Regions from separate parts of the Agrobacterium sp. H141 genome, predicted to be linked through region 4. Evidence: riboswitches for the same ligand, from Rfam matches in the RefSeq annotation. Region 4 holds a riboswitch; each other region holds the start of a gene.
What was found. A riboswitch is a leader RNA that binds a small molecule or an ion and turns the genes downstream of it on or off. The one in region 4 is predicted to bind cobalamin.
Positions count from the first base shown of each region.

Region 1: linked by a shared signal. The riboswitch ahead of bluB (5,6-dimethylbenzimidazole synthase) and the one ahead of ACWPM9_RS09250 (hypothetical protein) in region 4 are both predicted to bind cobalamin.
Region 2: linked by a shared signal. The riboswitch ahead of ACWPM9_RS10445 (aromatic ring-hydroxylating oxygenase subunit alpha) and the one ahead of ACWPM9_RS09250 (hypothetical protein) in region 4 are both predicted to bind cobalamin.
Region 3: linked by a shared signal. The riboswitch ahead of ACWPM9_RS15005 (ABC transporter ATP-binding protein) and the one ahead of ACWPM9_RS09250 (hypothetical protein) in region 4 are both predicted to bind cobalamin.

Region 1 covers NZ_CM169893.1:1,892,399-1,899,608, reverse strand. The annotation lists gene ACWPM9_RS08680 (UDP-2,3-diacylglucosamine diphosphatase) at 1-809, opposite strand, end outside; gene ACWPM9_RS08675 (NADP-dependent malic enzyme) at 1,050-3,362, shown strand; gene ACWPM9_RS08670 (DUF2865 domain-containing protein) at 3,490-4,575, shown strand; gene bluB (5,6-dimethylbenzimidazole synthase) at 4,586-5,275, opposite strand; cobalamin riboswitch at 5,321-5,517, opposite strand; gene ACWPM9_RS08660 (TolB family protein) at 5,563-6,393, opposite strand; gene ACWPM9_RS08655 (hypothetical protein) at 6,419-6,757, opposite strand; gene ACWPM9_RS08650 (NAD+ synthase) at 6,754-7,210, opposite strand, start outside.
Region 2 covers NZ_CM169893.1:2,283,927-2,291,136, forward strand. The annotation lists gene ACWPM9_RS10425 (ABC transporter ATP-binding protein) at 1-158, shown strand, start outside; gene ACWPM9_RS10430 (RidA family protein) at 205-600, shown strand; gene ACWPM9_RS10435 (outer membrane protein assembly factor BamB family protein) at 878-3,025, opposite strand; gene ACWPM9_RS10440 (hypothetical protein) at 3,022-3,510, opposite strand; cobalamin riboswitch at 3,699-3,904, shown strand; gene ACWPM9_RS10445 (aromatic ring-hydroxylating oxygenase subunit alpha) at 3,997-5,241, shown strand; gene ACWPM9_RS10450 (FAD-binding oxidoreductase) at 5,243-6,325, shown strand; gene ACWPM9_RS10455 (GFA family protein) at 6,350-6,742, opposite strand; gene amt (ammonium transporter) at 7,077-7,210, shown strand, end outside.
Region 3 covers NZ_CM169893.1:3,202,322-3,209,531, forward strand. The annotation lists gene ACWPM9_RS14980 (FecCD family ABC transporter permease) at 1-590, shown strand, start outside; gene ACWPM9_RS14985 (ABC transporter ATP-binding protein) at 584-1,336, shown strand; gene ACWPM9_RS14990 (endonuclease) at 1,384-2,238, opposite strand; gene ACWPM9_RS14995 (DNA cytosine methyltransferase) at 2,228-3,595, opposite strand; gene ACWPM9_RS15000 (very short patch repair endonuclease) at 3,605-4,048, opposite strand; cobalamin riboswitch at 4,228-4,441, shown strand; gene ACWPM9_RS15005 (ABC transporter ATP-binding protein) at 4,554-5,369, shown strand; gene ACWPM9_RS15010 (ABC transporter substrate-binding protein) at 5,372-6,325, shown strand; gene ACWPM9_RS15015 (FecCD family ABC transporter permease) at 6,325-7,210, shown strand, end outside.
Region 4 covers NZ_CM169893.1:2,009,980-2,017,189, forward strand. The annotation lists gene ACWPM9_RS09225 (RluA family pseudouridine synthase) at 95-1,090, shown strand; gene ACWPM9_RS09230 (HAD-IA family hydrolase) at 1,087-1,746, shown strand; gene ACWPM9_RS09235 (ATP12 family chaperone protein) at 1,750-2,553, shown strand; gene ACWPM9_RS09240 (hypothetical protein) at 2,615-3,334, shown strand; gene ACWPM9_RS09245 (acyl-CoA carboxylase subunit beta) at 3,438-4,970, shown strand; cobalamin riboswitch at 5,050-5,405, shown strand; gene ACWPM9_RS09250 (hypothetical protein) at 5,555-5,833, shown strand; gene cobU (bifunctional adenosylcobinamide kinase/adenosylcobinamide-phosphate guanylyltransferase) at 5,859-6,362, shown strand; gene cobW (cobalamin biosynthesis protein CobW) at 6,366-7,210, shown strand, end outside.

The DNA of each region.
Region 1 (7,210 bases), 120 kb from region 4:
ATCTGTGATTGCGGTGCCGGCAAAGCCGCGATCGGCTTTGCCGCGCCGATCAGATGGCCCCAATTGATCATCTCGAATGTGCCGTCCTGGTTCTCGGCAACGGCAGTGCAACTTTCAACCCAATCCCCGGTATTGATGTAGTGGATACCGTCAATATCCTCCATCACCGCGTGGTGAATATGGCCGCAGATCACGCCATCCACGTCATTTTTTCGCGCTTCTTCGGCGACAACGCGCTGGAACTCACCGATGAAATTCACCGCCTGTTTCACCTGCTGCTTGGCCCAGGCCGAAAAGGACCAGTAAGGCATGCCCAGATAACGACGAACGGCCGCGACAACCACATTGATCGCAATTGCCATATCGTAGGCCCAGTCACCAAGATAAGCGAGCAGTCGGGCATTGCGAACCACCATGTCGAACTCGTCGCCATGCAGGACCAGATATTTCTTTCCGTCTGCCGTCTCGTGAATCATCCGGTGCGCCACTTCGATGCCGCCGAAATGCGTGCCCGGAAAGGCCCGCAGGAATTCGTCGTGATTGCCCGGAATATAGACGATGCGCGTACCTTTTCGGGCCTTGCGCAGCAGCTTCTGCACCACATCATTGCAGCTCTGCGGCCAGTACCAGCTGCGCTTCAGGCGCCAGCCATCGATGATGTCCCCGACCAGGATGATCGTGTCAGCTTCATGGGTTCTCAGAAAGTCCAACAGGAAATCGGCTTTGGCAGCTTTGGAGCCAAGATGAACGTCCGATATGAACAATGTTCTGAAGTGCCGGGTTTCGATGTCTGCGCTCACGGGCGTCATCCTCTCAACGATGGTCCATGTCGCGTTTTGAAAACCAGACTCGTGTATCAGGAAGATGACAAGCGGCAGTTGAAGGGCGGTTGCAGGCTCCAGTGAGCCGATTCCGGTGGAAAACAGCCCTGAAGGCGAAGGAATACACGTTTCGGCAACACACTTGGCTGTAATCCAATACTCGCCATTCCGCCCAATTGGTGTATGGAGTGACAGTGACAAGGCAATAGACAAGATCTCGGTGACAGAATGACCTCGAAAGACACATCCAAGCAGCAATCCGGCCCCGAAACGGGTGATCTGGACGCGCAGGCACTCTTCTATCACCGCTATCCGCGCCCCGGTAAGCTTGAGATCCAGGCGTCAAAGCCGCTCGGAAACCAGCGCGATCTGGCTCTTGCCTATTCACCCGGTGTCGCGGCCCCTTGCCTTGCGATCCGCGACAACCCTGAAACCGCGGCCGACTACACCGCGCGCGGCAATCTCGTCGCCGTCATTTCGAACGGCTCGGCCGTTCTGGGCCTTGGCAATATCGGCCCGCTGGCATCCAAGCCGGTGATGGAAGGCAAGGCGGTCCTGTTCAAGAAATTCGCCGGCATTGACGTTTTCGATATCGAGATCGACGCCGTCCAGGTCGACGAAATGGTCAACACCGTGGCCGCGCTCGAGCCCACTTTCGGCGGCATCAACCTTGAGGACATCAAGGCACCTGAATGTTTCGAGGTCGAGCAGCAATTGCGCGCCAAGATGAATATCCCGGTCTTCCACGACGACCAGCACGGCACCGCAATCATCGTCGCTGCCGGCGTTTTGAATGCGCTGGAACTGGCCGGCAAGAATATCGAGGACGCCAAGATCGTCGCCTCTGGGGCCGGCGCCGCGGCGCTTGCCTGCCTCAACCTGCTGGTGCTCCTGGGCGTCAGGCGCGAAAACATCTGGGTCCATGATATCGAAGGCCTTGTCTATGTTGGCCGCGAAGTGCTGATGGATCCATGGAAGTCTGTCTATGCGCAGGAAAGCGACAAGCGCCAGCTCTCCGAGACCATCGACGGCGCCGACGTCTTTCTTGGCCTGTCTGCAGCCGGTGTCTTGAAGCCCGAACTGCTGGCCCGCATGGCAGACAAACCGCTGATCATGGCGCTTGCCAACCCGAACCCGGAAATCATGCCGGATCTGGCGCGCGAGGCACGACCCGATGCCATGATCTGCACAGGGCGCTCCGACTTCCCCAATCAGGTCAACAACGTTCTGTGCTTCCCCTATATTTTCAGGGGTGCACTCGATTGCGGCGCGACCACGATCAACGAAGAGATGAAGATGGCCGCCGTACGTGCCATCGCAGCCCTTGCCCGCGAGGAAGTCTCCGAAGTTGCCGCCCGCGCCTATACCGGCGAGACACCGGTGTTTGGTCCCAACTACCTGATCCCCTCGCCCTTTGACCCGCGCCTGATCCTGCGCATTTCGCCAGCTGTCGCCAAGGCCGCAGCCGATTCCGGCGTGGCACTGCGGCCGATCGAAGATTACGACAGCTATCTCGATCAGCTGAACCGCTTTGTCTTCCGCTCCGGCTTCATCATGAAGCCGATCTTTGCCAGCGCCAAGGTTGCCACCCGCAAGCGCGTGATCTTTGCCGAAGGTGAAGACGAACGCGTGCTGCGCGCCGCACAGGTTCTGCTGGAAGAAAACACAGCTCAACCGATCCTGATCGGGCGTCCGCAGATCATCGAAACGCGCCTCAAGCGTTTCGGTCTGCGCATCCGCCCGGATGTCGATTTCCCGGTCGTCAACCCGGAAGGCGATCCGCGTTTCCGCGAATATGTCGACGATTATTTCGCACTGGTCGGCCGTCAGGGTGTCACGCCTGAGGCAGCCCGCACAATCGTGCGTACCAATTCGACGGTCATTGGCGCATTGTCGGTCAAGCGTGGCGAAGCAGATGCGATGATCTGCGGCGTAGAAGGTCGCTACGATCGCCATCTGCGCGATGTGCGTCAGATCATCGGCAAGAAGCCCGGCATTATCGATTTCTCCGGCCTCAGCCTGCTGATCTCCTCACGCGGCGCGACCTTCTTCACGGACACCTATGTCACATACAATCCGAGTGCGGAGGAAGTGGCGGAGATGACGGTGATGGCCGCCAACGAAATCCGTCGCTTCGGCATCACGCCGCGCGCCGCGCTTCTCTCGCATTCCAACTTCGGCTCGCGCGATTCCGAAAGTGCCCGCAAGATGCGCGCAGCCCTGGGCATTATCCGCAACGTCGCACCCGAACTGGAAGCAGACGGTGAAATGCATGGCGACTCGGCGATCTCCGAGCTTCTGCGCAGCCGCGTCATGCCAAACAGTTCACTGACCGACGAGGCCAATCTGCTGGTTTTCCCGAACCTGGATGCCGCCAATATCGCGCTCGGCCTGATGAAGACGATGATGGAAGGCCTGCATGTCGGCCCAATCCTGCTGGGTGCTGCAATGCCGGCCCACATCCTGTCGCCATCAGTCACATCGCGCGGCGTGGTCAATATGGCAGCACTTGCCGTGGTCGAAGCCTCTCAGCCGGACTGAGGACCGTCCTTCACGCTCTGACCAACCGTCGTTAACGTAAAATACGCTGGGCGGTTGGCGAGAACACGGCAAAGTCTTATGATGTCTGCAACAATGCATGACGCATAGGGCCAAACGGGAAAGCCACGTGATTGTAGGTCGTGACACCCTGCTGTTGATGATTGCCACATTGGTGGCGCTGCCTGCTGCCGCCAACGCGACAGTGGTCTGTGACAGGCTGCGGGATCGACTGGTATCGGCACCCCAGACAGTAAGCGCCGACAATGCCGAGATCCGAAGCTATTCCAGCGCAATTGCCCGGCAGAAATTCGAAATCCGCAAGACAAAGCAGGATATTCGCCGCCTGCGTTGCGACAACTCCAGCATTGTCACCTTCGGCCCAAACGGCAATTCCTCTTGCGATACGTTGACGTCCTCACTGGAACGCATGCAGCAGAACCGACAGATTCTGGAGGAAAAGCGCGACAGCCTGAAGGAGGGACGCGCCATTCCCAACTCCCTGCGTGCCCGCCTGCTGAAGGCCTTGGATGAGAACGGCTGCAACGCGCTCCCCGGACATGAGATAGAACAGCCTTTGGCGGACGAGCAGGCCTCGTCGCCGGCAGGAACGTTGCGGATACCGGACGACGCCATGCGCAACTCTTACGCAATCGACGGGTGGCGTGCCAGCCTGCAGGGTCAGGGCGGAACACTTAGAACCATGTGCGTGCGCACCTGCGACGGTGCCTTTTTTCCGATATCGTCCAACGCGACACCGGCCATGTTCGGACGCGATGCCGGACTTTGCGATAATATGTGCCCCGGCACCCAGACTGAGCTCTACTATCACTCCCTGCTGAGCCAGGAGAGCGCGGATATGGTCTCAGCGTCCACCGGGCGGCCCTATCGCGACCTTCCGAGCGCCTTTGCCTATCTCCACCGCAAGACCGGTGACGACAAGGCCTGCGGCTGCAACCTGACAGCCTTCCATCAAAAGGCGCTGAGCTACGCCAACCGTCAGCAGAGCACCGCTGCGGCTTATTCCGCCATTACCCCGATCAAGACCATGCCTGACAAAATCGCACCTGAGAAAATCACCATCGATCCGATGGAGCGCCCCTATGATCCGAGCACCAGCACCGTAAGGCAGGTCGGCCCGGCTTTCCTTCCCAAGGAAACAAGCAGCATCGACCTGAAGCACCCGGCACTGTCAGGCGCGCAACCCGTACAATAGGCGAATTCGCTCAGCCGTCTCCATCGGGCCATCGCTCTTCGAACACCAGATCCTCAAGCGGCAAGCGCTGCCGCCAGCCCTTGAGCGCCAGTTCCGGCTGATCATAGAGCTTGTCGACATAGCCAAGGCAGAACCAGCCGATGATCTCGACATGCTCCGGAATGCCGAAGATCGCGCGCAAATCCGCATCGCGAAAGATACTGACCCACCCGACGCCCACTCCTTCCGCACGCGCTGCAAGCCACAGGTTCTGCACGGCGCAAACGGTGGAATAGCTGTCCATGCGTGGATTATGCGTGCGACCGAGCACAACCGGACCGCCGCGCGTTGGATCGCAAGTAATGCAGATTCCCACCGGCGCCTTGCGGATGCCTTCGAGCTTCAACTGCATATAGCTGTCACGCTGGCTTCCAGAGAACATCTCTGCCGCTTCATCATTGGCACGGCTGAAGGCATGCCAGACCGCCTCCCGCATCCGAGCATCGCGCACGACCAGGAAATTCCACGGCTGCATGAACCCGACGGACGGTGCGGCATGGGCCGCCTCCAGCAGTCGAGTGATCAATGCATCGGGCAATGGATCGGATAGAAACTGATCCCGCACATCACGGCGGGTATGGATGGCGCGGTAGACGGCGTTGCGTTCTTCAACGCAAAAAGCCCCTGCCCGCACGAAATGATCGTGTGGTTCGTCGTGCATCGTCAAATCCCCAACAATGCTGCGACCGCCTGCTGTCCGCACAGGCAAAGCCTATCGTGTCCGGCCGGTCTTCTGGCTCGGCATCATCTGCTCCGATCGCCTTCCCGGTCGCAAGACCAGTGGCCTGAGTTTCCAGGAAACTCCCGATCGTGCATCAGCCTCACAGCGTTGGGCACGCGCCGGATTTCCACCGGCTTCCCGATTCTCCCGCTCGCGCGGGCACCAGACAACGTTGGTTTAGCGCGAAGCACGGCAAACGCAAAGCGCCGGCAACGACACCGGCCTATCTATTCGGGGAAATAGCGGACAAAGGCGAATGCTGTTCCGTCGGGAGACCAGTTGGGCACGTTGATGCTGCCCTGCCCGCCAAAGAACTCGAACAGCGTCTCGACATTGCCGCCATCTGCATCCATCAATCGAAGCCGTACAGTCTTGTCGCGAGGATGGCCGGAGACATCCGGATCGTAGGATAGAAAGAGAACCTTCTCGCCATTGGGCGAAGGATGCGGGAACCAATCGCCGTGTCCGTCCGATGTCAGCTGTTCCAGTCCGGATCCATCGCATCGCATACGCCAGATCTGCATCGGACCGGTACGGCTGGAATTGAAATAGATCCAGCCGCCATCCGGCGAATAGTCCGGGCCGTCATTATGGCCTTCACCGAAAGTCAGTCGCCGTTCGCTGCCACCACGGACCGAAATCGTATAGATGTCGAAGGCACCATCGCGCGCACCGCAATAGGCGAGTTCCCGTCCGTCCGGTGACCAGCCATGCCAATAGGATGGCATATTGGCAGTGATCTGACGCGGCTCCTCATCTCCATCACCAAGAATATAGATGCAGGACTTGCCAAACAGCGTCTCATCCGAAAAGGCAATGGATGCGCCGTCGGGTGACAGTCCATGGTCGTTATTGAGCCGGACCGCGAGACCGGTATCGATCAACTCGGGCTCGGCGTCATCATCGCCGAGCGGCAGCGCGTAGAGCAGCCCATTTCCATTGACGATCAGGAATTCGCCGTCGCGGGACCAGTTCGGCGCTTCGACAAGATCGTCTGTCTGCCAGACCACCTCGCACTCGCGCGTCTCCATGTCGTAGATCTCAACCGAACTGCGCATAATCCCTCCCCAATAACAAATTCGCCTACAAACTGGTTGGCTGTTCCAGCGCACGCCGCAGCTTGACGACAATCGCCACGCCCGTCTGCAACGCGTTGCGGCGACCCCACTCGCCCGCAAAGCCCCATACGAGACTGGCGACCAATGTCAGGAAACCGATGCCGAGCACCTTGAAGTCGCCGTCCCATAAGCCATAGGCACCGATGGCGATTGCCGGCGCATAATAGGCAAAGGCCGACACCACACCGAAGAGCGAGCTGCGCCCCTCTTCGCTCGCCGAGACGGAAAAGATATAGTCTCGTTCAGCCTGCGAGAATTCAGGCATCGCGGTCCGAACGCCCGGACCCTCGGTACGATCGCTCATGCACGATCCCGGAACCGGTTCGTAATCGGATAGCGCCGATCACGGCCGAAATTCTTCTTGGTGATCTTCACGCCCGGCGCCGACTGACGACGCTTGTATTCCGCCAGATAAAGCAGGTGCTCGATGCGGTGGACCGTCGCGACCTCGTGCCCCCGCGCAATGATGTCTTCAACCGACATCTCCTTTTCCACCAGGCATTCCAGAATGTCATCCAGAACCGGATAAGGTGGCAGGGAATCCTGGTCCGTCTGATCGGGACGCAGTTCCGCAGAAGGTGCCTTGGTCAGGATATTGGCTGGGATAACCTCCCCAGACGGCCCAAGCGCTCCCGGCGGCACATGCGCGTTGCGCCAGGCAGAAATGGCATAGACCTGCATCTTGTAGAGGTCCTTGATGGGATTGAAGCCACCATTCATGTCGCCGTAAAGCGTCGCATAACCGACCGACATTTCC
Region 2 (7,210 bases), 270 kb from region 4:
TTTCCGCCGTGCCGATCCCCGATCCGTCGCGTCGTGGCCAGACGCTGCCGCCCATGGCCGAAGAGATCAAGAGCCCCGTTCGGCCCTTCGACTATGTTGTGCCAAAACGCACCTACCGGGAAGTATCGCCTGGTCATTTCGTGCAGAACATGCCCTGATCGGCGCCCCCGCGATTTACAATCTTCCAAGCAGAAAGTTTACATCATGAGCACAAAGACACTCATTCGCTACGAAGCGGCCGAGAACCAGGCCGGCGGTCAGCGCCGCCCTTTTGCCAAGGCCGTCCGCGCCGGTGATTACGTCTATGTTTCTGGCCAGGTCCCGACCGTCGACGGTGAAGTGATCGTCGGCAATATCGTGGCCCAGACAGAACAAGTGGTGGCAAACATCAAGGCGGTTCTGGCACTGGCCGACTGCACACTGGAAGACGTCGTCAAGGTCAATGTGTGGCTCGACGACGCACGCGATTTCTCAAGCTTCAACGCCGTCTTCCAGAAGCACTTCATAGACCACCCACCCGCACGTTCCGCCGTACAATCGCCCATGATGGTGGATGTCAAAGTCGAGATGGACGTGATCGCCTACAAGCCGCTGAGCTAAGCCTGACGGCGCTCCATCTGCCGGCTCAGCCGCACCCATATCGATCAGTTCCCCGACCCGCAAAACGGATCTCTGCGGGTCGAGGACGGACATCCAAAGACCCCGGTCTTCTTGTGCGCCGATCATCGGGCATTCGCTTGGCTGCATCCCCTCTGCCAAATGCGAATGCCACCGGCTTCCCATGCATGCGGCCCTTCGCCATGGCATGCGCCTTGTCGCCCATGGAAAAGGGCGCCAAATGCGCCCTTCCCCCTCTCAGCATCTTTGAGCCTGTCACTTACTTCGGCAGGGCGTAGACCGCCACCTGATCGCCGAGGGTCGGCGACAGGATGGAGTTGCCGCCGGAGATGAAGGCGACATATTGGCGGCCTTGATATTCATAGACTGCCGGGTTGGCGACGATCGGGGCCTGCAGCTGGGCCGACCACAGCTCCTTGCCGGTCTTGATGTCGAAGGCACGGGCCTTGGCATCCATGGTGGAGCCGATGAAGACCAGGCCACCAGCTGTCACCGCCGGACCGCCAATCGTGGGCGAACCCATGCTTTCCGGCATGAAGAAGCCATATTTCTGCGATTCGCCCAGCGGACGGCGCCACTTCACATCGCCTGTATGCATGTCGATGGCGACGAGCTCACCGAATGGTGGCTCCCAGCACGGCATGCCCAGCCAGTTCAGCGCGTTCTGCAACTCCATGCCGTAGGGCGCGCCTTCCTGGGCGTAGAAACCGTTCTCATTGCCGGACCCGCCCTTGTTCTCATCATATTCCTTGCGGGCATAAAGCTTGATGTACTGCACGATATGCGAGGTATTGACCACGGCGATCTGGTTTTCCGGATCATAGGCAACCCCGCCCCACTGAACGCCACCGGCGGAATCCGGATAGGTCAGGACACCTTTGCCCTTGGCTGTGGGCGGCGTGTACATGCCTTCATACCAGAGATCATCGAACAGCTTGGAGCAGGCACCGCCACTCACCAGATCGGCAATGCCCCAGACCTTCGGCTTCTTCGACTGGTCGAGCAAGGGGGCCGGCTTGGTCGGGAATGGCTGTGTCGGCGCGTAATATTCGCCGTCCACCGATCCGTCGCCGCCCGGCACCGCACGCTCCTCGATCGGCCAGACATCCTCGCCGGTCTCGCGATTGACGACGAACAGGAAGCCCATCTTGGTCGCCTGCATCAGGGCCGGGATGGTCTTTCCGTCGACCGTGATATCCATCAGTGTCGGAGCGGAATTGATGTCGTAATCCCAGATGTCGTGATGGACCCACTGGCGCGACCAGACAACCTTGCCTGTTTCCAGATCGAGCGCTGTCGTCGAGGTTGCATAGGGGATCTCCTCGGTACGATTGCCGCCCCAGTAGTTTGGCGAGGGCGAGGACACGGGCAGATAGACCAGGCCCAGATCCTCATCGACCGACATATGCGTCCAGACATTGGCGGTACCGGTCTTCTGCCGCACCTCTTCCGGCAGCGTCTCAAACGACCATTGCAGTTTGCCGGTCTGCGGATCGACGGAGAAGACCGCACCCGGAGGTGCTTCGGCAAAGGCCCAGTCCTTGCCGGCCCAGCCGATGATCACGTGATTGCCGGCCACGGTTGGCGGCTGCAGCAGCGAGAACGGGAAGCGGTCATTGATGGTGTTCCACTGATTGGCATCGAGAACGCCGTTATTGCCGAATTTCTCGCAGGCCTTGCCGCTATCGGCATCGACCGCAAAGAGCTGGGCATCCATGGTGCCGATATAGACGATCTTCTGGCACGGCTCGCCGGCGACCGGATTTTTCGATTCCCAATAGGAAACGCCGCGATTCTTGAGCGCCGGCTGCGTCAGGGCCTCCAGCGTGGAATCGGTATCGAAGTGCCATTTCTCTTTCCCGGTTGCGGGATCGAGCGCCAGAATGCGGTAAAAGGGCGTACCGATATACAGCGTGTCATTGGCAAAGACGGGCGTTGCCGACCACACCGTCGCCGGCGTGCCGCCGCTGCCGTCAGACACGTCGCCGGTATGCATGTCCCACACCTTTTTCAGGTCCTTGACATTATCGGTCGTAATCTCGGTCAGCGGAGAATATTTCTGCGCATTCAGCTGACCGTGAAAACTGTCCCATGTCGCCGTTTTCGGCATCATCGGAATATTCGTGCGCTGACGCGGCGTGGTGTTGAATGTCGGATCGGCGACGCCCGGATAGCGGTCCGGCTTGGGCGTTGCGTCCGTAAGCGCGGGGGACGTAGACGGCGCTGCCGTATCGGCGCTGTCGGATGTCGAAGGCGCGCTTGGCGCAGTGCTGTCCTGTTCAACCGTGGTGCCGGCTGACGGAGCGGCCGGCGCTTCGGGCTGGGCGGTATCCTGAGCATAGGCGGCGGTGCCCAATGCGGCCAGGATGAGGCCGCTTGCAAAAACGATATTCATCCGCTTCATCATGCTGCTCCTTGAAATGTCGTTGCGGCAGGCGAAGGCTGGGCGATCTCCCAGATCGCACCGATCAGGGCCACAACCATGGCGCCAATCAGCAACCATTCATGCAGAAAATAACCGGCAGCTGCCGTGCAGACGATGTCGAGTACTATTAATGCGCGTACGATGTTTCTCAGCGCGCCATGGCCGAAAATCGGGAAAAACAACGCCGCCAGCAACATGATGGCCGTGGAAAACACCACCAGACCCGCTCCGATCGAGCCGTTGACGCCCGTGAGCGGGACAACAAAATTATAAAGTGCGACGGCAAGGCCGAGGGCAGCGCCGACAGCAAGCACCCAAATTCCCAATGGGTAATAATAATTTGGATTGTTCATGACTTTCCTCTTCGAGTTGGGACGGCCCAAAACGCAAAACTGTGCCCAACCACCCGCCGCGTGATTGAACGAAACCACTTTGTTTTGACCGTTTTCAGGGTCTGCACTACTCACCCCTTGTTGGGGTGAACGCACAACTTGGCGATAGGATCCATCGCGCCTTGCACATTAGCGAAATAGTTCGAAGCGCCGCCGTGTCGTGAGCAGACGGCGGCCAAGGGGCGGACACAGTTTTCAGCGACTATTCAAATTGCGCATTCTCGATGTCGCTTTCCATCGCATCGCACCCCCGCATAGCCGCTAGTATGATCTCAATCCAAGGTGCCGGGCCGCAGGGAAGCGGAGCGGAGAATTGGGAAGCCGGTCTAAATCCGGCGCTGCCCCCGCAACGGTGGCGGAGCGAAAAATCCGACGGGAGGCCACTGGGCAGACAAGCCTGGGAAGGAGTCGGATGGTCCATGACGGACAGCTCCGGAGCCCGGAAACCAGCCTTGTAGACATGTCAGTTTCGGCCGCGGCGGGCGGTCCGGGCACATGCGGCAAACCCAAGAGGCCGCATTGCTTTTCTGCGTCCGCCAATGAACATCAATGAGGGCGCAAATGGATTTGCAGACGACAGTTTTGCGGCAACTTAAGAACCGCCGCGAAGGCTTCTCCCTGGAGCAGCCCTTTTATATCGATGAGGACATTTTCAAGCTGGACATGGAGACCATCTGGTACCGTGACTGGCTGTTTATCGGCCATGACTGCGAGGTTCCGCGCGCCGGCAATTATTTCACCGTGCAGATCGGCGACTATCCCGTGGTCATCGTGCGCGGCAAGGATGGCGTCATTCGCGCTTTCCACAACACGTGTCGCCATCGCGGGCATCGCGTTTGCACGTCCGAGCGCGGCGCGGCAGCCAAGATGGTTTGCCCCTACCACAACTGGACCTACGACCTCGACGGCTCGCTGGTCTTTGCCCGGCAGATGGGTGAAACCTTCGACAAGGCAGAGTTTGGCCTGAAGCCCGTCGCCTGCGAGAGTGTAGCCGGCTATATCTTCGTCTGTCTTGCGCAGGAACCTGCCGATTTTGCGCCGATGCGCGCCAGTATCGAACCCTATATGGCACCGCACCGTCTGGCCGAAGCCAAGGTTGCTGCCCGCTCGACCATTATCGAAAAAGGCAACTGGAAGCTCGTCTGGGAAAACAATCGCGAGTGCTATCACTGCGCCGGCAACCATCCCGAACTTTGCCGAACCTATCCGGAAGCGCCGACTGCGACCGGCGTGCAAGGCGCCGGCGACGATCCGGTCATTGCCGAGCATTGGGCCCGTTGCGAAGCCGGTGGGCTGCCGAGCGAGTTCCTGATGGATCCGACAGGCCAGTTCCGCGTTGCCCGCATGCCGCTGATCCCCGGTGCGGAGAGCTACACCATGGACGGCAAGCCGGCGGTGAAGAAGCCGCTGTCAGGCGACGTCAACATCTCCAATATCGGCACCATGCTGCTGTTCCACTATCCAACCACGTGGAACCACATTCTCGGCGACCATGCGATTTCCTTCCGCGTGCTGCCGCTGTCGGCAGAAGAGACGGCGGTCACGACGACATGGCTCGTTCACAAGGACGCGGTGGAAGGCGTCGACTATGACGTCGAAAAGCTGACCCATGTGTGGAACATGACCAACGACCAGGACCGCTCCATCGTTGAAGAAAACGCCTTCGGCATCCGCTCGCCGGCCTATGAGCCCGGCCCCTACTCCGTCGAACATGAAGGCGGCGTGATGCAGTTTGTCGAATGGTACGCCAATTTCATGGTCAACCGCCTGCAGGGCGACAAGGCTCCACTCTCGGTCGTGGCATAAAATGGCAAAAGACAAAACATACAGGCATGTCGATGAAATGCGGCCCTGGAGCGACAAGGAGCATATGCTCGAATGTGTCGCCTGGACGCCGGAAACACCGGATGTGATGACCTTCACCTTCAAGTCTGACCATCCGGGCCACTGGTTCCGATACCAGCCGGGTCAGTTCCTCACGCTGGAACTGCCGGTCGGGCCGGAACCGGTCATGCGCACCTATACGATCTCGTCCACGCCGTCGCGTCCCTACACCATTCAGGTGACGGCCAAGGCGCAGAAGGATTCCATCGGCACACGCTGGATGATGGAACATCTGCAACCGGGCATGAAACTCAAGGCCTATGGGCCGGTTGGCGACTTTTCCTATGTCCGTCATCCCGGCGACAAATATCTGTTCATCTCGGCCGGCTCCGGCATTACACCGATGATGTCGATGACCCGCGATCTCTCGGACCGCGAACCCGACAGCGACATCGCCTTCGTCCACTGCGCCCGCTCGCCCAACGATATCATCTTCCGCTGGGAGCTGGAGTACAAGGCGCGCTACATGCCGCATTTCACGCTCGGCTTTATCGTCGAGCAGCTGGAGCGCACGCAGCTGTGGTCGGGCCTGAAGGGTTGGGTGGACCGGGCCAAGATCTCGCTTCTGGTGCCCGACTTCCTCGACCGCAAGGTCTTCTGTTGCGGTCCTGCGCCCTTCATGGCGACGGTCAAGGACGCACTTCAAAGTGCGGGCTTCGACATGGACCACTATCATGAAGAAGCCTTCCTCCCGGCCGCTGCCCCTGCCCCGATCGTGGTGCCCGATTATGCGGACGGCGAAAAGCCGACCAAGGTCACATTCGCAATGTCGGGCAAGGACGGTCTGTGCGAGCCGGGCCACACCCTGCTTCAGGCCGCGCGTGCCTCTGGTGTGCGAATTGCCGCTGCCTGCGAATCCGGGCTTTGCGGCACCTGCAAGGTGATGAAGCTCAAGGGCGAAGTCGACATGCAGCATAATGGCGGCATTCTCGAAGAAGAGATCGAGGAAGGCTATATCCTCGCCTGCTGCTCACGTCCGCTGACACCCGTCGAGATCGAAGCTTAAACCCTGCGATTTCACGACCGCGATCTATTCTTCGGAGCGCTCATCACTCTCCCGATCGCGGTCGTAGCGCCTTTGCAGCGGAAATGGCGGCAACCAGTTTTCGCGCCTCACCGTCCAGAGCTCGTAGGTCGGGACCTGTTGATTGGGCTGATCGAGCGATCCGAGATTGACCTCGATCTCATCGCCGCTGCATGAAAAGACGGACGATCCACAGCGCGGGCAAAAATGCCGTCCCTGATAAGCGCGCGTTTCTCCGTCCACTTTCACCGCGTCTTGCGGGAAAATAGCCGAGGCATGAAACAGCGCACCATGGTGTTTTCGGCAATCCATGCAATGGCAAAGCCCAACCCTGTCGGGCCGGCCTGAAGCGACAATACGCAGCGCACCGCACAGGCACCCGCCGGTCAAGGTTTCCATCCATCATCTCCCCGTCTTGAAACTCGGCCAGACCATTGCCGAGACTGGCTTCAATGTCACGACGCTCTGTGCCCGCTACCAGTCGGAATCGGGGCCATTCCGGCGACATGTACAGAGGACTGAAGTATTGCGACGACAGTCACTTGCCCTGCCTTAGAATAAAGCAAACGCATATTTTTTATGCGTCGGCTTGAAATCAGCACATGGATACGTCCGGTCTCAGCCATAAAGTCCTGCAATCGCGGGCATTTACTCGACGTGCAAAGCGACAAAGCAACACTTCGTTAAGTATAACCGAACAAGGATTGTGCCCATAACCTTGCGGGAAACAATCATGCGCAAACACGCACTTCTACTGACGAATACATTCTTATTTCTTGCCTTTGCTCCACCTCTTTATGCCGCTGACGCCGATCCGATTGCCTTGATCGACAAGACATGGGTTCTGGTCGCCTCTGCTCTGGTGTT
Region 3 (7,210 bases), 1.2 Mb from region 4:
CGACGCTGCGCGGGGTGACGGTGGAGACCATCGTGCTGCTCGGCATTGCCCTGGTCTTCACCTTCCACGCGCTTTTGTCGCTGCTGGAATATCTGGCGTCCGAACAGGCGCTGGCCGCCGTGGTGTTCTGGACCATGGGCTCGCTGACCAAAGCCACCTGGGGCAAGGTTGCGGTCACCGGTGCAATCCTCGTTGTCGTTCTGCCGCTCTTTGCCCGCAATGCCTGGGCGCTGACGGCGCTTCGCCTGGGTGACGACAAGGCCGCCTCCTTCGGCGTCAATGTCAAGCGGCTTCGGCTGGAGACCATGCTTTTGGTCAGCCTCCTGGCGGCCATCCCGGTCTCCTTTGTCGGCACGATCGGCTTTATCGGCCTGGTCGGCCCGCATATCGCGCGCATGGTGGTGGGCGAGGATCAACGCTTCTTCATGGCGGGCTCTGCCATCTGCGGCGCATTGATGCTGTCGGCCACCTCGGTGGTGTCGAAAATGCTGATCCCCGGCGCAATCCTGCCGATCGGCGTGATCACGGCTCTGGTCGGCGTCCCCTTCTTCTTCTCGCTCATCTTCACCAACAGGCGGCGCGCATGGTAGCCCTCTCCCTCGACAAGATCGGTGCCCGCTATGGCCGCACCACGATCTTCTCCGACATCACCACCGGTGCCATCCATGGCGGCGCACTGACCGCCATCATCGGCCCCAATGCGGCTGGCAAGTCGACATTGTTCAAGCGCATTGCAGGCCTGTTGTCGGGCGATGGCGTTGTCCATGTGTCGGGCACGGAGGCGACCTCCAACGCCATCTGTTACATGCCCCAGGATACCGGCGCGAATGCGGTTCTGACCGTTTACGAAAGCGTGCTTCTGGCCGCCAAGCAGGGCGGCAGCTGGCGCGTTGGCGACGATGAACTGGCCGAAATCGACGGCATTCTGGCCTCGCTCGGCATTGCCGATCTGGCCTTCCGCGATCTGGGTGCCCTGTCGGGCGGCCAGCGCCAGCTGGTGGCGATTGCCCAGGCGCTGGTGCGCAAGCCGAAGATCCTCCTGATGGATGAGCCGACCTCGGCGCTCGATCTCTTCCGCCAGATCGAGGTGCTGGAATATATGCACCGTCTTGCCCGCAAAAGCGGCATGGCCGTGCTGATCGCGCTTCACGATCTCAACCACGCCATGCGCTACTGCGACCACACCATGATCGTCTCCAACGGCCATCTGGTGGCCGACGGCCCGACAGCCGAGGTCATCACGCCGGCGATGCTGGCCGAGGTCTACAAGGTCCACGCCCGGATAGAAGCCTGCACGCAAGGGCGACCGCTGGTAATTGTGGATGGGACCGTTTGAGGGCTAGCCAGCTGAGTCCCAGAGGTGAAATATTGGGCGTAGGCTAATTATCCCCGCCTATAGACATCGAGGTCGCGTGCACCGATATCCTGGGCGGGAACCAGCTTGTAGTGCCGCTCATTGACAAGCGATACTTCGTCGCCGTCAAAAGTAAGCTCGAACATACCGATTACATTGTCCCCCATAAATTGGGCAGACACTGCCCGTGGAATGCATCGCTCATACCGCACCTGCGTCTGGCAAAAGGTCACATCCTGGATTGTTTGGATAACACCGAGTTTGTCGGACCCTCCCTTTGCTTGAACAGGAATTATATACTGAGATCCATTGCTATCCAGCCCAACGTAAAGCTCATCGATTTCAATTTGTCCGTAATTTTGTATTTTTGTTCTCAAGTGATTTTGTAGACTGTAAGATGTTATCCCGAGAAAGATATCAATCAACCGATTGTATCTAACTTTCGCTAAAAGTGCCTGCTCGTCCGTGAGAGCATATTGCCCAATAATTTCAGGTGTCGCATCTGGAATCTTCCTGACAAGAAGCCCCGGTGTAGGCTCTATGTGACGTAGCCGACTGAGTCGAAATCTGTATTTTGCGTCACCAGCCCCAAGTATTAGCCAATACGATCCCAGGGGCTCGGTCTCTAGGATACGAGGAGGGAGCAGCTTGCGATAGCGATAGCTATAAATCACGTCACCAAGGTTCTTTGGTCGCGCAACACCGAGACGGTCCGCAGTTTCAGCAATTTCCTCCCGATCAAACTCGAATTCCAGCATACCGGCTCGATAATTGCGAAAGAAAATTTCTTGTATGATTTCTCGGTAAACGCTTTCGTTTTTCTTCGAGTTTTTAGCGTCTACGCCATCGTTATGTTCACCTGCAGATCGCTTATCATTTGGCATTTGTGACCCTCAGATGGGCGTGCGCAGCTTCAATTTCCGATTGCTTCCGTTTCTTTGCACCGCTTTTCATATTTCGCTTCGAGTTAGGCTTCTCGACGCCAAAGTACTTAGCTGCACTTGAAAGTTCCATATAGAGGAGTTGCTCATCGCCTAACGTCAACACCTTAGAAGGGCGGACCGGCACAACTCCAAGAGCGGAAACGACGCTCGAAGCGACATGCCTGGCAAGGGGCGGCGGAACAGAATTTCCGATTTGCCTTGCGCCATGCCACTTCGTTGCGTGAAGTCGAAACCAATCCGGAAATCCGTGAAGACGTGCCATTTCACGTACCGTTACGCACCGGGCGAACTTGTAGTGAATGGGGCGCGGACTTGTAAACGCGCCCCGCGCACCATCTGTGCCGGCCCTCAGGGTATTCGATATTCCAACCGGCGAAAGTTTGAAGAATCGACTAATGGGCTCCACAGTGCCCGGTTCGGTCTCCGAAAATCGACGTTTGGAGATATCCGTATGGACGGTTCGTGCGCTCGACGTCAGAAGCGACGGATTCCATTTACGTACATAAGAATAATGCCAGGAATCATTTGTTAGGCACCGCATTTCGGCTGCGTAGTCAGATGGCTCCTTGAATGAATAGCTTGGAACTGCATCTGTTAGCGTTAGCACATCAAAATTCTCAGCATCAGGCACATCGCCGATCGCCTGTTCACATGAAGGCCCTAATCGTAATCCCGGTATGTATCGCTTGCCGCTTGCAGGATTGGAAACAGCTAAAGGATAATCGGGCACCTTGTGACCGATCCTAGAACCGAACAAGATTAGCCTCTCCCGATGCTGAGGAACGCCGTAGTTGGCCGCGTCGAGAACGCGCCAAGGAAGCCGAACTTGATAGCCTTTGGCGGCGAATGCCTCCACTAACTCATCAAGAAATGCGCGTTGTTTACCGACGGTGAGACCTTTTACATTCTCGAATACGAACGTTTTTGCGTTCAGTTCGGAAACCAAACGGACAAAGTCCATCACGAGGCTATTTCTAGGGTCGTCGAGTACTCTTTGACCCATCAATGAAAACCCTTGGCAAGGGGGGCCTCCAAAAACACAGTCAACATCCCGGTCTCCCAAGCCTGCCAAATCTCTAATTCTTTTTCCTGAAAGCGACGACACAGATTGCGGGATTACCACTGTATCCGGAAAATTGAACTTGTGAACGGCACAGTGAATTGGGTCCACTTCAACCGCGGCCGCGACATCGAAGCCAGCCTGCTCAAAACCAAGGCTCATCCCTCCTGCGCCGGCAAATAAATCTATAGCAACGGGGCGCGAGTTCCCCGCCGTGGCTGAATTTCGATTCGTCATAAAAAGACCCTACCGAGGCAAATCCGGATTGTGGAACGAATTTTCGGTTGTTTCGATAAATGCCCTCAGTCGATGCACGACTGCAACGGCATCAGCCAATTCGCACTGCCAGACTGTGCACACGTCCCATCCCATGTGTTTTAATCTTTCGATATTTCGTGCATCTCGTGCGCGGTTAGCTTCAAGCTTCGGCCCCCAATATTCAAGCCGTGATTTTGGCGCACGACCTTTTGCACAGCCGTGACCATGCCAAAAGCATCCATGCACAAAAAGCACTTTCTTTCTTCCCGGAAACACAATGTCGGGAGTTCCTGGAAGATCTTTGCGGTGAAGTCTATAGCGATAACCTGCCGCGAATAAAGCTCTGCGCAATGACAGCTCGGGACCCGTGTCCTTCGTTTTCACGGATCTCATGATGTGGCGCCGTTGCTCAGGCGTTCTGCTGTCTACCATGCGAATAAAGCTAGTCCTTCCCGCGCAGCATTTCTAGGTTGATCAACTCGCTTATAAGGACCTAATTCAGACTGCTCCGCTCCGCATACCGTTGACAACAGAACTCTTAATATGACCGCCAATGTTTGCGTTGCCGCTCGACCGCAAATTCCCCATTGACGTCCCGACGTAATATAATTACACCCATCCCCGTTGAAGGTTCTCCGAAGGCATGCGCTGGAGGGGATTAAAAGGGAACACGGTGAGACGTACCCAAAAGGGCGCAAATCCGTGACTGTCCCCGCAACTGTGAGCGGTGAGTTCACCCGGGAATGCCACTGGCCGAAAGGCCGGGAAGGTCCGGGGGCGCTGTGACCCGCAAGTCAGGAGACCTGCCCTCGACATGTCTGAAGAAACCTGGCCGGGGTGAGCCAAGGGGAAAGATTGATGGCGTTCGACGTTCACATTGCTGTTGACAGCCGCATAGGCTCTTCCCGCTCCCCCGCTTCTTGCGTGGAGGCTTGCGATGGAACTGCCGTCGTCTTTGATCGGCTCTAGTCCGGCCCGGCTTGCCGTCGAAGGCTTGAGCTGGGGACCGCATCGCGGGCCTTCCCTTGTTTGCGAGATCGATTTTGCCGTCGAGGCCGGCCGGATGCTGGCCATTGTCGGGCCCAATGGCGCCGGCAAGTCCAGCCTGCTGCGCTGCCTTTACCGCTATCACCGCCCCTCTTGCGGCCGTATCCTGCTGGATGGCGCCGATGTGTGGGACATGCAGCCGCGCGAGGTCGCACGACGGATTGCGACGGTTTTGCAGGAACCTGCCACCGATTTCGGGCTGACGGTCGCCGAAATCGTCGAACTTGGGCTGTCGCCCCATCTATCAGGCATGAGCCGGAACGCGGTCTATGCCGCAATCGGGGACGCGCTGTCCCTGATGAAGATCGACCATGTGGCATCGCGCAATTTCGCCTCGCTGTCCGGTGGCGAAAAGCAACGGGCGATGATTGCGCGTGCGCTTGCGCAAAAGCCCGACCTGCTGATTCTCGACGAGCCCACCAACCACCTGGATATCCGCCATCAGCTCGAAGTCCTGGCGCTGTTGTCGCATCTGCCAACCACGGTGATCGTGTCGCTGCACGATCTGTCGCTGGCCTCTGCCCATGCCGATCATGTGCTGGTGCTGGCCAGGGGCCGCCAGGTCGATTTCGGTGCCGCCGGCCATGTGCTCACGCCCGATGCGATCCGCGACACCTTTGCCGTGGAAACCGTGATCGACAGTCACCCGGTCACCGGGCGGCCGCGTTTTTCATTCCATCTTCAGCCATCCATTTCAGGGAAATAATCATGCGTCTCGCCCCATTGCTTCTGTCCGCACTCGCCCTTTCGGCCACAACGGCTGCCGCATCCGGTTTTCCGGTCACGGTCAAAAGTTGCGACCGCGAGGTGACCTTCGATGCGGCACCGAAACGGGCCGTCTCCCACGACGTCAACCTCACGGAAATGATGCTGGCGCTCGGTCTGACCGGCAATATGGCCGGCTATACCGGTGTGACCGGCTGGAAGACGCTGGACGAGACGCTGACCGCCGACATCGCAGCCCTGCCGGAACTGACGCCCACTTATCCGACCAAGGAAGTGTTGCTGGGTGCCGACGCCGATTTCCTGTTTGCCGGCTGGAACTACGGCATGAAGGTGGGCGGCGAGGTCACGCCCGACACGCTGACGCCCTTCGGCATCAAGGTCTATGAGCTGACCGAAAGCTGCATCCACATCATGAAGAAGTCGAAGTCGTCGATGGACGACATGTATGGCGACATTCTCAATCTTGGCCGCATCTTCGGCGTGGCGGAACGCGCCGAGACACTGGTCGCCGGCTACAAGCAGCAGCTCGCCGAGGCGATGGCGGATCTGCCGGAGCGCAAGGGGCCGCTCAAGGTCTTCGTCTACGATTCCGGCGAGGAAAAGCCCTTTACCGCCGGGCGCTATGCCATGCCGACCGCGCTGATCGAGGCTGCCGGCGGCACCAATATCATGGACGATGTGGAAACCAGCTGGACCACGGTTGGCTGGGAAGGCGTGATCGAGCGCAATCCGGATGTGGTGGTGGTTGTCGATTACGGCGAAGTGAGCGCCGAACAGAAGATCGCCTTCATGCGTGACAATCCGGCCTTCCAGGATATTCCAGCGGTGAAGAACAATCGCTTCGTGGTGCTGCCCTATGCCGAGGCAACGCCCGGCCCGCGCAATATCGAGGCCATCAAGACGCTGGCTGCTGCCTTCAACCCGCCGGTTCGCTGATGAGCCACCGGCATTTCATCGACGGCCCGCGCCACGCCATCGTGCATCTGATGCCGTGGCTGGTGGTGGCGCTGATCCTGGCGCTGGTCGCGACCATTGCGGCTGGCGTGAGCTTTGGCGCGACCGCCATTCCGCTTGCCCATGTGTGGAAGATCACCCTCAGCCATCTGGGCATGTCCGGCCTGGAGGCCGACTGGAGTGCCGGTCGCGACAATATCGTCTGGCAGGTGCGCCTACCGCGGGCGCTGCTGGGCGCGTCCATCGGGGCAAGTCTGGCGCTGGTGGGGGCCGCCCTTCAGGCCGTGACCCGCAACACACTGGCCGATCCGCATCTGCTCGGCATCTCGTCGGGGGCCGCGCTTGGCGCGATCATCGTGCTGCTGCATACCGGCATGTTCCTGGGCCTCATCACCGTGCCGCTGTTTGCCTTTTTGGGCGCACTCGGCAGCACGCTGCTGGTGGTGGCGGTTGCGCGCTTTGCCCATGCGAGCGATGCGAGCCGGCTCATTCTCTCGGGCGTCGCCATCTCCTTCGTGCTGACCTCGCTTGGCAGTCTGGCAATTTTTCTGGGCGACCCGCGCGCCACGCATACCGTGGTCTTCTGGATGCTGGGCGGGCTGGGGCTTGCCCAATGGAACCAGCTTTCCTATCCGCTGGCCGCCCTTTTCATCTGCGGCGGCTATCTGGTTTATAACGCACGCAATTTCAACGCGATGACGCTGGGCGACGAGAGTGCGACCACCCTTGGCGTCTCTGCCGGTCGCTTTCGCATGACGGTGTTTATCGTCTGCGCGCTTCTGACCGGCGCAGCCGTTGCCTTTTCCGGCATCATCTCCTTTGTCGGGCTGATGGTGCCGCATCTGGTGCGCATGGTGGTCGGAGGCG
Region 4 (7,210 bases):
TCGCCATTAAGGTTGTCCGATGGCGGTGAAATGCAGTAAAGCCGGCGCTTGAAGAGACATTAGTGGGCGCGCGCGCCTGAGCGAAAGTGACGACATGGCCGGCATCGAACATATCACAGTGGACGGGGAAGAGGCGGGTATGCGCCTCGACCGCTGGTTCAAGATCCATTATCCCGGCCTCGGTTTCGGAGCACTGCAGAAGCTTTTGCGGTCCGGTCAGGTGCGTGTCGATGGTGGCCGCGTCAAACCCGATGCGCGTGTGCAACCGGGGCAGGTCGTTCGCATTCCGCCGATGAATGTCGACGCGAAGGATACCAAGACCGGTCCGATTGCCAGCAAGGATCTCAAGCATGCCGGCGATGGAGAGCTTCTGTCGCGCATGCTGTTGCATGAAGACGACAAGGTCTTCATCCTCAACAAGCCTGCTGGCCTCGCGGTTCAGGGTGGTTCGGGCCTGACACGGCATATCGACAAGATGCTTGAGGCATGGACCAGCAAGAAGGGTGAAAAGCCACGGCTTGTTCACCGGCTGGACCGCGATACATCAGGGGTTCTCGTCGTTGCCCGCACCAGAGGCGCTGCGCAGAAGCTGACGGCAGCGTTCCGCGAGCGCGACACGAAAAAGACCTATTGGGCACTGGTCAGAGGCGTTCCGCGCAAGCACGAAGACAAGATTTCGAGCTGGTTGCTGAAGGAAGAGACCGAGGATGGCGACCGCATGCGGATCGCCCGGCACGGCGAAGAGGGTGCCGATCACGCGATTTCCTATTACCGCGTGCTGGAAACAGCGGCGCAGACCATGGCCTGGCTGGAAATGCAGCCCTATACCGGCCGCACCCATCAGTTGCGCGTTCATGCCCTGTCGCTGGGTCACCCCATCATTGGCGATCCGAAATATTTCATCGACGATCACAACTGGGAATTTCCAGGTGGCATCCAGAAACGCCTTCATCTGCACGCGCGCCATATCGATATTCCCCATCCGGCGGGTGGTCGCTTGAAGGTTACTGCTCCCCTGCCGCCGCATATGGTGCAGAGCTGGAACCTCTTGGGCTTCGATGAGAGTTCTGCCGACGAGGACCAGTCGTGAAGCTGGTTCTGTTTGACTGCGACGGAACGCTGGTCGACAGCGCCGGTCTGATCCATGAGGTCATGCGCCGCACCTTCATTCAGTTCGGCCACAAAGCGCCGTCGCTCGACGACACCAAGTCGATCATCGGTCTGACGCTCGATATTGCCATTGCGCGGCTTCTCGGTCGTCCGCATGCTGACGGCGAATGCGTGGAGATGATGGCTCACTACAAGTCGATTTACGCGGATGTCCGAAGCGAAAGCGGTGCCATTGATCGATTGTTCGACGGTATCCGGGACGTCATCGCCGAACTCGGTGAGCGCGACGACGTCATTATCGGTGCTGTCACGGGGAAGTCCCGCCGCGGTCTCGATCTCATTCTCGATACGCATGACTGGCGCCGCCATTTTTTCGTCAGCCGCACTGCGGACGATTGTCCATCGAAGCCGCACCCGGCGATGGTGAGCGAGTGCTGCGATGAGGCGGGTATTTCGCCAGCCGACACGATTGTCATCGGCGACGCCATCTATGACATGCAGATGGCCAAGGCCGCCGATGCCACTGCCATCGGCGTTTCCTGGGGCTATGCCTCGACGGACGCGCTCTGGCAGGCGGGTGCTGACGCCGTGGTAGACCAGCCGGCGATGCTCTTAAGCTATATTCACAAGGGGTAACCCATGCGCGATGAACTCTCCGATATCTTCGGTCCCTTCATTCCTGAACTCAGTCATGAGGATCCGGTGCGGCGTGCGCAGATCCAGATGAAGAAGGCGCTGCCCAAGCGGTTCTACAAGGAGGTGGCCGTCGCACCATGCGATTCCGGCTTTCTCATCCAGCTCGATGGCCGCACGGTGAAGACACCGGCCAAGTCGGATCTGGCCATGCCGAATGCTGAACTGGCAGAGATGGTGGCAGATGAGTGGCGCGCACAGGTCGAGGTGATCAATCCCACCTCGATGCCAGTGACGCGTCTGGTCAACACAGCGCTCGATGGTGTGGCCGTCCAGATCGGGGCCGTTGCCGAGGAAATCGAGCGGTTTGCCGGCACCGATATGCTGTTCTATCGGGCCGACTCACCGGATGCTCTGGTCGAGCGCCAGACGCGGGAATGGGATCCGGTCCTCGCCTGGGCGTCCTCCAATCTTGGGGCGCGCTTTATTCTGGCGCAGGGCATCATTCATCAGCAACAGCCGGCAGAAGCGCTTTCAGCCTTTTCGAAGGCCTTGAAAAAATATCACCAACCGCTGCCCCTGTCTGCGATCCACGTGATCACAACGCTCACCGGTTCCGCCGTTCTGGCGCTGGCGTTCGCCGAAGGTGCGCTGGAGCGTGACGAGGTCTGGCGTCTTGCCCATCTGGAAGAAGATTGGACAATCGAGCATTGGGGTTCTGATGCCGAGGCGGAAATGCGCCGTGCAAAGCGTTTTGAGGAATTGCGGGCAGCATCGGCTGTGTTCGAAACGTTAAGAGCTGCTACTTAACCGTTTGCTAACTATAAATGCGCATGCTTTCGGCGTTACTTCATTTCGCCGGGAACCCGCTATGCTTCGTCGACTGCTGCCGATTGTCGCCACTCTTCTTGCTGCATTGACGCTTGCGGGCTGTGTCGCTTTTCCGACGGATCCGATCCGTCGGCCTTTCTTTTATGATGTGCGCGATGTTAGCGTGATCGCCAATGAGCAGGTCCCGCTTGCGCTCACTACGGGAGTGGACCAGCGCGTCTCGGCAGCGATCAAGGCTACCGAGCGGCGGGTGGCAACCGAACGGGTTGTGCTGACGGTGAAGATCGAAAGCTACCGCGCGGTCCGCTATCTCGGCGACAGGCGTGCGCTTGCACGCTTCAAGGTGACCGCTGCGGATGTCGTGACCGGCAATCCGGTTGCCGCCGGAAGCTTCCTTGTTCGCAGCAATACCGATAATCCGGACATCGCCATTCAGGCGCTCGCCGACGAGATCGCCGCGCGCATACGTTTTTCTTTCGCCCTGCAGACCCCGAGCCTTGTGCGTGTGGTCAAGCCGAAGCCTCGGACCTCGACCAGGCTGAAAACAGATTATGTGACCGAAGAAACCATCGCGCCTGACGCCACATTCGATGCCTTCGTGCAAAAGCCTGACGTCTCCGTCGAAGTCGTGAAGCCGACTGTGCGGTCGGGGACGAATCTGGAAGACGGGGCCAATGCCAGCATCAGCTTGTCGCCGGCTCCAAAGGTGGAGACAGCTGCACCGAAATGCGCGTCCAATGACCCTGCCTGCAAACCATAGGCTGTCTCTTTCGGGTCCTAATACCAATAGCGAAGGCTGTTGCGCTTCAATCCGCAGCGTTGTCATGGTAAGCCCGCACATTCGTTGAGGATGAGGGGCTGCCATGAAGGAAATTCTCCGGGAACTTGAAGAGCGTCGCGAAAAAGCGCGGCTTGGCGGCGGACAGACGCGCATCGATGCCCAGCACAAGCGCGGCAAGCTGACTGCGCGCGAACGCATCGACATCTTTCTGGATGAGGGCTCCTTCGAGGAATTCGACATGTTCGTCGAGCACCGTTGCTCGGATTTCGGCATGGAGAATACGCGCATTTCGGGGGATGGTGTCGTCACCGGATGGGGCACGGTCAACGGCAGAACGGTCTTTGTCTTTGCCAAGGACTTTACCGTGTTCGGCGGTTCGCTGTCGGAAGCGCATGCCGAGAAGATCTGCAAGATCCAGGATATGGCGCTTAGAAACCGTGCGCCGATCATCGGGATCTATGACGCCGGCGGTGCGCGCATCCAGGAGGGTGTGGCAGCGCTTGGCGGTTATGCAGAGGTGTTCCAGCGCAATGTGCTGGCCTCGGGCGTCATTCCGCAGATTTCGGTGATCATGGGGCCCTGCGCCGGCGGTGACGTCTATTCGCCGGCCATGACCGATTTCATTTTCATGGTGCGCGATACCTCCTACATGTTCGTGACAGGCCCCGATGTGGTGAAGACCGTGACCAACGAGACGGTGACTGCGGAAGAATTGGGTGGGGCCTCTATCCACACGACCAAATCATCGATCGCCGATGGCGCCTATGAAAACGACGTGGAAGCGCTGCTGCAGGTGCGCCGGTTGATCGAGCTTCTGCCGCAGTCGAATACGGCGCCAGTTCCCGAGATCGAGTGCTTTCAGCCCGTTGACCAGACCGATATGTCTCTCGACACGCTGGTGCCTGCCAATGCCAACAAACCCTACGACATCAAGGAACTGATTCTGAAGACCGCGGATGAAGGCGATTTCTTCGAGATCCAGGCAAGCTTCGCCAAGAATATCGTCTGTGGTTTCGGTCGCATCGAGGGGTCGACCGTCGGTTTTGTCGCCAACCAGCCAATGGTGCTGGCCGGCGTCCTTGATTCCGATGCCAGCCGCAAGGCTGCACGCTTCGTCCGCTTTTGCGATTGCTTCAACATTCCGATTGTCACCTTTGTCGATGTGCCGGGCTTTCTGCCGGGCACAGCGCAGGAATATGGCGGATTGATCAAGCATGGCGCCAAGCTGCTGTTTGCCTATGCCGAGGCGACCGTGCCGAAGCTGACTGTGATTACCCGCAAGGCCTTCGGTGGCGCTTACGATGTGATGGCGTCAAAGCATCTGCGTGGTGACATCAACTATGCCTGGCCAACGGCGCAGATCGCGGTAATGGGGGCCAAGGGTGCGGTCGAGATCATTTTCCGCAAGGATATCGCTGATCCAGACAAGATTGCCCAGCACACCAAGATGTATGAAGACCGCTTCCTGTCGCCGTTCGCGGCCGCCGAGCGTGGCTATATCGACGAGATCATCCGTCCGCAATCGACCCGCCGACGGCTTGCGCGCGGGTTGAAGATGCTGCGTAACAAGGACCTGTCCAATCCCTGGAAGAAACACGACAACATTCCTCTGTGAGCGAAGTCGTCCCCTGTCTTCTGAGGTCGCCGGTTTGATTGACTTCATTCGACGGAACGCATAATCATGCGGGAGAATTGGATGGTTTCCGCTTCATCCTGGGATGACGCGGAGAGCAAAAGGGAATGCGACGGATGGACCCAAACAGGGCGTCCCAATCGCAGCCGACCCCGCGACTGTAGAGCGGCGAGGCGTTCTCATCCGTTTGTGCTGAAGACTGTCGAGATCGACCGCATGGTGCGGCGGCAGGTGGTCTTCCTGCAGGCGGAAAAGCCACTGAAAATGTGGTGCGAATAACCGGGGTTGGACGCCTCCTTATCTACGAATCGTCCGCCTTTCGCATCACGGTAGTTTTCGGGAAGGTGAGGGAAAGCCGTGGGCAAATGCGCGTGACTGCGCAGCGCCCGAAGCCGCGAGCCAGGAGACCTGCCGTCCTTCAGGGCCTGACGCCCGAAACTGGGGTATCTCCCCGTTGCCAGCACGGAGGTTGTCGTGGCGACATTTGGTGAAGCGCCCTTGCGGTCGCGTCTACGCTGTTGTTGCTGCCGGGAGGTCGCGTGCATTGCATGCGACATGCAAACCCGATGAAGCCTTCTGCATTGTTCAAACGCTGGACGGTCCTCTTGCTGGTCGTGGCCGCGCTGTTCTTTGCCATTCTGCCGCGCTTTATCGGTCGCAACGCCGAAGACCTGAATTCTGCCGCCGACACGGAGGTGGAGCTACCCAATGTGGACAAGCTCCTGCCCGAGGAAGACAAGAGCAATCCCGATTTTGCCATTTCCGGCAAGGCGACCGCTAAGGATCGTACCGTGATCATCGGCAAGCCCGGCGGCCTGTTCGGCTTGTCCGACAAGGTGAATTGACGTGGCAGCGGATAAAACCAGAAACGTGACATTTGTTCTGGGTGGTGCGCGCTCCGGAAAGTCGCGTTTTGCCGAAAACATTGCCACAGATACGGGTCTGGACCGACATTACATCGCAACCGGACAGGCCTTCGATGACGAGATGCGGGCGCGCATCGCGGCCCATCGTTCGGATCGGGGCGAGGGGTGGATCACCCACGAGGCGCCACTCGAGCTGGTTGAGACGCTGACCTCGACCAGCGCGTCACAGAATGCCGTTCTGGTCGATTGTCTGACGCTCTGGGTGTCCAATCTGATGCTGGCGGACAAGGATGTGGAGGGGCAGAGCGCCGGGCTGGCTGACTGCCTTCGCCATCTCTCAGGTGAGATCGTGATCGTTGCCAATGAAGTTGGGCTTGGGATCGTGCCGGATAATCGCATGGCGCGGGAATTTCGCGACCATGCGGGGCGGCTCAACCAGATGATCGCCGCACAAGCGGACACAGTGTATTTCGTAGCGGCCGGTTTGCCGCTGAAAATGAAGGGTTAAATCATGCTGCAGGCCAAAATTCCGGCAACCGTCATCACCGGCTTTCTCGGATCGGGAAAAACCACGATTATCCGCAACATGCTGATGAATGCCGGCGGCAAGAAGATCGCCCTCATTATCAACGAATTCGGCGATCTGGGTGTCGATGGCGATGTGCTGAAGGGCTGCGGTGCCGATAATTGCACCGAAGACGACATCATCGAGCTCACCAATGGCTGCATATGCTGCACGGTCGCCGATGACTTCATTCCGACCATGGAAAAGCTCCTGGACCGGCCAGACCGCCCCGATCACATCGTGATCGAGACATCGGGGCTTGCCTTGCCGCAGCCGCTGGTCGCGGCGTTTAACTGGCCGGGTATCAAGACGCGGGTGACGGTGGATGGGGTGGTCACGGTCGTCGATAGTGCAGCGGTCGCTGCCGGGCGCTTTGCCGATGATCATGACAAGGTGGACGCGCTTCGTGCACTCGATGACAATCTTGACCACGAAAGCCCGATTGAGGAACTGTTCGAGGATCAGCTCACTTGCGCTGACCTGATCATACTCAACAAGGCCGATCTTCTGGAGGCCGAGGCGCTTGCCGACGTCAAGTCAAAGGTTGCCGGCCGCATTGCCCGCAAACCGTCATTGATCGAGGCCCGCCATGGCGAAGTTCCGGCACTGGTGCTTCTGGGGCTTGGTGCCGCTACAGAAGGCGACATCGACAATCGTAAGTCTCACCATGAGCTGGAGCATGCTGCGGCCCATGAGAGTGGCGACGACCATGATCATCTTCATCACCATGACCACGATGAATTCGAGAGCTTCGCGCTGACACTGCCATCGATTACCGATCCGGCAGCCTT